2 regions of the Pseudonocardia nematodicida genome follow, and region 2 is predicted to be linked to the other one. Evidence: riboswitches for the same ligand, from Rfam matches in the RefSeq annotation. Region 2 holds a riboswitch; the other holds the start of a gene.
What was found. Region 2 has a riboswitch for cobalamin ahead of WIS52_RS28405 (hypothetical protein). Riboswitches for the same ligand answer to the same signal wherever they lie in the genome.
Positions count from the first base shown of each region.

Region 1: another riboswitch for cobalamin. It lies ahead of WIS52_RS07540 (ribonucleoside-diphosphate reductase subunit alpha); the one in region 2 lies ahead of WIS52_RS28405 (hypothetical protein).

Region 1 covers NZ_JBEDNQ010000003.1:40,907-44,771, reverse strand. The annotation lists gene WIS52_RS07555 (ABC transporter substrate-binding protein) at 1-582, shown strand, start outside; gene WIS52_RS07550 (hypothetical protein) at 713-1,078, opposite strand; gene WIS52_RS07545 (hypothetical protein) at 1,210-1,587, shown strand; cobalamin riboswitch at 1,745-2,010, shown strand; gene WIS52_RS07540 (ribonucleoside-diphosphate reductase subunit alpha) at 2,128-3,865, shown strand, end outside.
Region 2 covers NZ_JBEDNQ010000014.1:143,589-147,453, reverse strand. The annotation lists gene WIS52_RS28410 (DNA polymerase IV) at 1-1,249, shown strand, start outside; gene WIS52_RS28405 (hypothetical protein) at 1,283-1,666, opposite strand; cobalamin riboswitch at 1,704-1,873, opposite strand; gene cobA (uroporphyrinogen-III C-methyltransferase) at 1,899-3,119, opposite strand; gene WIS52_RS28395 (cobalamin biosynthesis protein) at 3,304-3,747, opposite strand; gene WIS52_RS28390 (cobyrinate a,c-diamide synthase) at 3,744-3,865, opposite strand, start outside.

The DNA of each region.
Region 1 (3,865 bases), on a different contig from region 2:
CGGGTGCTGCTGGATCTCGGCGACCCCGGCGACGACCTGTACGGGCCCGGTCTGGCCCACCACCCGGACGGCCTGGCGCCGGTGGAACGGGACGTCGCCCGGGCCCGCGAGCTGGTCGGGGCGGCCGGGGTGGGCGACGCCGTCGTCCCGCTGCGGCTCGACCCGTTCGACCCGCTGTCCAACCTGGCCGCGCCGCTGGTCGCCGAGCAGCTCGACGAGATCGGCCTGCGCACCGAGATCCGGCTGCCGGACGACCCGGACGCCGCCGGCGGACTCGCGTTCCGCAAGGTGGGCGCCCAGCCGATCCCGCTGCATCTGCGGGGCATCGCGCAACCGCCCGCCGAGGCGGAGCAGGCGCCGCGGACGGACGTCGCGGAGCTGCTCGCCACGGCCGCCGGCACCCCGGAGGACGCGGTCCGCGCGGACGCGCTGCGGCGGGCGCAGGTGCTGCTGCGGGACTCGACGACGGCCTGGTCGGACTGCCCCGAGCACGTCGGGATCTCCGCCGACCTCACCGGCGTGGAGGCCGCCCGGCCGGACACCGCCGCCTGGGCCCGGTTCCACCGCGCCCGGCTCGGCTGACGCGCCACCGGGACCCGCGCCGAGATGCACCCCACGGCGCTCGCGAGATCGACACATCGCCCTGACGTGCATCTCGGCGAGGATCCCGACCCCACGCCGCTCCCGGCAGCGCCGGGCAGGGAGACACGCCCTACGCCGTCACCGACGACTCCCGGAGCAGCGCCGCGGTCTCCCGGGTGACCTCCGCGTGCAGACGGCAGTGCTCGTGATGGTCCGCGTGCGCCGCGCAGGCCGTCGACGCCGCCTCGCAGGCGATGACCGCGGCCGACGCGGCGGCCTCGGAGACCGAGCGGTCACCCTCCCGGCGGCCGAGCACCCGGGCCGCCGCCGCACACATGTCCGCGCAGTCGAGCGCGAGCAGGACCTCCCGCTCCATGCCGCCGAGCGCGGCCATCGCCGAGGCGCAGGCGGTGCTCGCCCGTTCGGCGTCGTGCAGCTTCTCGACGACCGCCGCGGGCGCGGCGACGTGCGCGGCCTCCAGCACGTGGTGGCTCATGCTCGTTCCCTTCGCAGATGGTTCGGCCGCACAGAGGGTTCCCGCGACCCCGGGCCGCCACTCGCCACCTGCGGCGTGAGAAATCACCTCGTACCTGAACAGCCCCTCATGTGTCACGTAGCCTCCGCACCGTGCCCGCACTCCCCGCCGTGACGGTCTGCCGCGGCTGCTGCTGTGGCTCGGGCCGGAGACACCCTGGCGTCGACCACGCCGCCGTGCTGGACCGGCTCGCCGCGGGCACCGACGGCCACGCCCGGCTGCGCACCAGCGAGTGCCTCGGTCCGTGCTCCGACTCCGACGTCGTCGTGGTCGTCCCGGCCCCGGACGCCCGGCGGGCGGGCGCGCGGCCCGTGTGGCTGCGCCACGTGCTCGACGTCGCCACCGCCGACACGGTCGGCGTGTGGGTGCGCGCCGGAGGCCCGGGGACGGCCGAGTGCCCCGCCGCCCTGGACGAGCACGTGTTCACGCCCGGCCCCCGAGCCTCCGACACCGGACGGGCGGCCGGCTGAACCCTCGGGGCCGCGATGATCGTCACCCCACGCAAGTGTCGGCTCGCGACACTGCGCACCCCCCACCGCACCGGACCAGCACCCTTCACGGCGTGTGACGATCTCGACCCCAGAACCGGACAGGTAGGGGCCTCCAATGGGGACCGACCCAAGATGTAGTGTCGGCCGTGCTGGTGGTTCACCGTCCCGCCCGGGCCGGTGAGGCAAGAGGGAACCCGGTGCGAATCCGGGACTGCCCCGCAGCGGTGAACGGGAACGACCGCCGTCAACAGCACTGGGAACACTCCCGGGAAGCGACGGTCAGTAGGTGGGCGGCTCCGCCGCCTGTGAGTACTTTTCGTGGCTCCGGCAACGAAAAGTACTCACAGGCGCGAAGCGCCTGGGCCCGTGAGTCCGAAGACCTGCCACCGGTGCGCGTACCGCCGGTGCGCGCGCTCCGGGCCCCGCGGGAGGGCGCCAGGCTGCGGCGGGCACGCGTGTCCCCGGGTCTCCTTCTCGCGCACGGTCACGGACCGACGGCGACTCGCGAGGAGAGAGCCCGTGACCATCACCGCCCCACCCGCTCTCCGGGTGATCAGACGCGACGGCTCCGAGGCGGCGTTCGACGCCTCGAAGATCTCCGTCGCCGTGACCAAGGCGTTCCTGGACGTGGAGGGGAGCTCCGGGGCGTCGTCGTCCCGGCTGCACCCTCTCGTCGCCGGGCTGACCGAGCAGGTCGTCGCCGCGCTGAGCCGGCACCCGAACCCGGTGATCCACATCGAGCAGATCCAGGACCAGGTCGAGCTCGCGCTGATGCGCGGCGAGCACCACAAGGTCGCCCGCTCGTACGTGCTCTACCGGGAGCAGCACGCGCAGGCCCGTGGGGACGCCGACGAGAGCACGGCTCCGGTCGTGCACGTCACCCGGCCCGACGGCACCCGGGCCCCGCTCGACCGGAAGCGGGTCGAGACGGTGCTCGCCGAGGCCCTGGACGGGATCGACGATGTCGAGGCCGACCCGGTGCTGTCCGAACTGGACCGCACCGTCTACGACGGCATCACCACCGACGAGCTCGCCCAGGCCCTGGTCATGGCCGCCCGGACGCTGGTCGAGCGGGAGCCGGGATACTCGCTGGTCGCGTCCCGCCTGCTGCTGGACCGGCTGCGCGCCGAGGCGGTCTCGCATCTCACCGGCACTCCCGAGACGCCGGACCAGGCGACGATGGCCGAGCAGTACCCGTCGTACACGAAGGACTACCTGCGGCACGCGATCGCGATCGGGCTCGTCGACCCGGAGCTCGCGACGTTCGACCTGGACCGGGTCACCGCCGCGATCCGCCCGGAGCGCGACCTGCAGATCGGTTTCCTCGGGCTGCAGACCCTCAACGACCGCTACTTCCTGCACGAGCACGGCGTCCGGTTCGAGCTGCCGCAGGCGTTCTTCCTGCGGGTCGCGATGGGACTGGCGGTCCGCGAGGTCGACCGCGAGGCCCGGGCGATCGAGTTCTACGAACTGCTGTCGAGCTTCGACTTCATGGCCTCCACCCCGACGCTGTTCAACTCGGGCACCACCCGGCCGCAGCTGTCGTCGTGCTTCCTGACCACCGTCGACGACGACCTGGACTCGATCTTCGGCGGCTACCGGAACAACGCGCTGCTGGCCAAGTACTCCGGCGGGCTGGGCAACGACTGGACCCCGGTCCGCGGGCTCGGCGCGCACATCCGCGGCACCAACGGCGTCTCGCAGGGTGTCGTGCCGTTCCTGAAGATCGCCGGGGACACCGCCGTCGCGGTGAACCAGGGCGGCAAGCGCAAGGGCGCGGCGTGTGCCTATCTGGAGACCTGGCACGTCGACATCGAGGAGTTCCTCGACCTGCGCAAGAACACCGGCGACGACCGCCGGCGCACGCACGACATGAACACCGCGAACTGGGTGCCCGACGAGTTCCTGCGCCGGGTGGAGGCCGACGCGACCTGGACGCTGTTCTCCCCCGACGAGGTGCCGGACCTGCACGACCTCTACGGCAACGCGTTCGCGGCGCGCTACGCCGAGTACGAGGCGGCCGCGGAGCGCGGCGAGATCCGGGTGCACCGGACGGTCCGCGCGGTGGACCTGTGGCGCCGGATGCTGACCATGCTGTTCGAGACCGGGCACCCGTGGATCACGTTCAAGGACCCGTGCAACCTGCGCAGCCCGCAGCAGCACGCCGGGGTGGTGCACTCGTCGAACCTGTGCACCGAGATCACGCTCAACACCAACGCCGGTACCGACGACGGCGAGGTCGCGGTCTGCAACCTCG
Region 2 (3,865 bases):
CGAGGCGTTCCTCGAGCCGCCGTCGCTGGCCGGGGCAGGACCGGCCGAGGTCGAGGAGTTCGCCACCGGGCTGCGCGCGGCGGTACGGGAGCGGACCGGGCTCGCGGCGTCGGTCGGCGCGGGATCCGGCAAGCAGATCGCCAAGATCGCCTCCGAGCTGGCCAAGCCGGACGGGCTGCGGGTCATCCCGCACGCCGAGCAGGACGACGTCCTGGCGCCCCTGCCGGTCCGGTCGCTGTGGGGCATCGGGCCGGTCTCCGGCGAGGCGCTGCGGAAGATCGGGATCGACACGATCGGCCAGCTCGCCGCGATGGACGGCCGCGAGGTCACCGGGGTGCTCGGCAGTGCGGTCGGCACCGAGCTGCACCGGCTGGCCCGCGGGATCGACGCGCGCCCGGTCGCCCCGCGTGGCGCCGCGAAACAGATCAGCGCCGAGACCACGTTCGACACCGACCTGACCGCGATGACCGCCGTGCACGACGCGATCGCGACGATCACCGAGGCGGTGCACCGCCGGCTGGTCGCCGACGGCCGCGCCGCCCGCACGGTCACCGTGAAGGCCCGGACCGGGGACTTCGTGACGACGACACGGTCCGAGACGACGCCGTTCGCCGGCCGGGAGCTGTCCACGCTGACGGCGATGGCGCAGCGGCTGGCGGAGACCGCCGTCGGCGAGGGCGGGGTGCGGTTGCTGGGCGTGTCGGTGTCCGGGTTCGGGGACGAGCCGCCCCTGGCGCTGTTCGACGCGGTCCCCTCGGCGCAGGGGTGGACGACGGCCCCGCTCACCGCCCACCTCCCCGATACCGACGGGGACGGGCCGGGGACCGCGGCAGGCGCCGTTCCCGTCGGGGCCGGCGGTCGCAGCACCGGCGACGCGGCGGTCGTGCGGACGCTGTCCGGGGAGCCGGACGATCCGGTGCCCGACGTGTCCGTCCGGGCGGAGCCGGTCGTCCGGGACCATCCGACGATGTCGGCCCCGGAGCACGACGTCGCCCCGGACCTCCCCGATCCGGCGCCCGGCGACCATCCCGATCCGGACCGGCCGTGGCGCGCCGGGGACGACGTGCGCCATCCCGGGCACGGCCACGGCTGGGTGCAGGGCGCCGGGCACGGCCGGGTCACGGTCCGGTTCGAGACGGTGGCGACCGGTCCGGGCCGCACCCGCACCCTGGACGCCGCCGACCCGGACCTGTGCCGCGCCGACCCCCTGCTCAGCTGGCGGCCGGCCGACCTCGCAGAGCAGCCCTGACACACCTCGGGACAGGGGCGGGGAACGCCGGGGTCAGCCGGGCAGCGGGCTGCCGTGCGGCCGGGTCACCCGTGCACCGGCGGGCGCCCGCACCGCCAGCGCCGGGACGGCGCGGCCGAGGCCGTCCAGCACGGCGCCGAGGGCCACGTCGGCGGCCGGGTCGCCGTCGGCCACCAGCACCGCGCGTCCCGCCGGGCTCCCGGCGGCCCAGGCCGCGATCCGGGCGACGGCGTCGCGGGCGGGGACCGGCTCGACCCGCCAGGCCTCGGCGTAGAACAGTGCCACGGACTCCGGGCCGTGGCCGAAGGTGAAGACGGTGTCGGCCTCGGCCAGCAGGTACTCGGCGGGCGGGCCGGACGGGTCGTCGTCCGGTCCGGTGCCGAGCACGTCGAGCAGCGGGCGTGCGTCGTCGTACATCGCGTGTCCTCCTCGAGGGTCCGCGCCCTCACAGCATGGGAACCGTGCGACGACGGCCAGTGTCCTGGCTCCCGGATCGACACCCCTCCCCGGCCTTCCCACCGGCGTGCGGCAGTGGCCGTGACATGGGGAGGCGCTCCCCGGTGACAGTGGCGGGACCGCGCCGGACTCGCACCGGCTTCCTGCACCGTCGTCGTGGGAGAGCCCATCACGCGCGACGGCGCGGGTCAACTCACCCGCCGACCGGTGCCTCCAGCCCGGCGACCGGGCCGATCACGACGATCGCGGGCGGGCTGATCTCCTGCTCCGCGGCGGCCTGCTCGGCCGCGGCCAGCGTGGTGCGCACCGAGCGCTGGATGCGGGTGGTGGCGTCCTGCACGATCAGCACCGGGGTCCGCGGGTCGCGGCCGTGCTCGACGAGCACGTCGGCGAACCGGCCGATCCGCTCCACCGCCATCATCAGCACGATCGTGCCGCGCATCCGGCCGAGCGCCGGCCAGTCGGTGAGGCTGCGCGGGTCACCGGGCGCGACGTGCCCGGACACGACGACGATCTCGTGCGCCACCCCGCGGTGGCTCACCGGCGTCCCGGCGACGGCGGGCGCGGCGAACGCGCTGGTGATCCCCGGGACGACGGTCACCGGCACCCCGGCCGCGGCGCAGGCCTGGACCTCCTCGAACCCGCGGCCGTAGACGAACGGGTCACCGCCCTTGAGCCGCACCACGAACCGGCCGGCCCGGGCGTGCTCGACGAGCAGCTCGTTGATCTTCTCCTGGGCCATGGCGCGGCCGTAGGGGATCTTGGAGGCGTCGATGACCTCGACGTCCGGGGAGAGCTCGTCGATCAGGTCCCGGGGGCCCAGCCGGTCGGCGACGACGACGTCCGCGCGGGCCAGCAGCCGCCGCCCGCGCACGGTGATCAGCTCGGGGTCGCCCGGGCCGCCGCCGACCAGCGCGACGCCCGGCTGCGGGGGCTCGGCGGAGTCGTCGACGACGCCGGCCGCCAGCGCCTCGACCAGCGCGGTCCGGACCGCGGCCGAGCGACGGTGCGCACCGCGGGCCAGCACCCCGACGGTCATCCCGTCGAACCCGCCGGTGGCCGGGGTGACCGCGGTGCCCAGCGCGCCGTCGTCGGCGCGGACGCAGAACGTCCGGGAGCGCTCCGCCTCGGCGGTGACCGCGGCGTTGACGCCCGGGTCGTCGGTCGCGGCGATCACGTACCAGGCGCCGTCGAGATCGCCGCCGGTGTAGCCGCGCGCAGTCCAGGTGATCTCACCGGCGGAGGCCATGCCCTCGACGGCCGGGGTGACCTCGGGCGAGACGACCTCGACGTCCGCCCCGGCCGCGATCAGCCGGGCGACCCGGCGCTGCGCGACCTGTCCCCCGCCGACGACGACGACCCGGCGGCCGGACAGGTCCAGACCGGCCAGGTACTGCTCGTGCTGCGCGCTCAACGACGTTCCTCTCCCGGGGTCCGCACCCGGACGGCTGCCTGCCGCTCCCGGCCTCCCGGGTCACGACGGCGGGTCCCGCGGCGCCGCACCGGATCCCGCCCGGCGGCGACGATCGAGGATAACGGCCCGGGCGGGCGGGGCCGAAGCGTCGGGAGGCCAACCCCACACCACCGGCCGGAACGCCTCAGCCGGTCGCGGGCGACCCCGGTGGCCGGGCGACGGCGACCGTCACCCCGTCCCCCGTGGTCTTCGGCACCACCAGCTCGGCATCCGGGCCAGCCGCCCGCAGCGCCGCCGCCTCGGCGACACTCGGCGTCCCGGTCGCGTCGGCGACCCGGGGATCCGGCGACGGCACCGCCACCGCGGCGAGCTCGGCGGCCGGGTACCCCCGCGGCACCACCGGCGCGACGGCGGCGCACAACCCCGGCTCCCGCGCCCGCCGGTCCAGCGTCGCCACCTCCGCCCCGGTGAGATCCAGCCCGTGCCGCACCGCGACGTCGTCCAGCAGCGCCCGCACCGCCGACGCCGGCGTCCCGGGCCGCAACCCCACCCCCACGACGAGCGTGATCACCGGTTCCGGAGCGGGGCGTTCGTCTCCCGAACGCTGCGCGCCGGAACCGTCGATCATCGGCCCGCCGCGGCGGCGACGAACCGGGCGACGGCGGCCGGGACGCCCGCGGGGTGGGCGTGCAGGAACGACGCGTGCACCCCGCCGGAGACGAAACCCTCGGGCTCGCCCCCGCGCC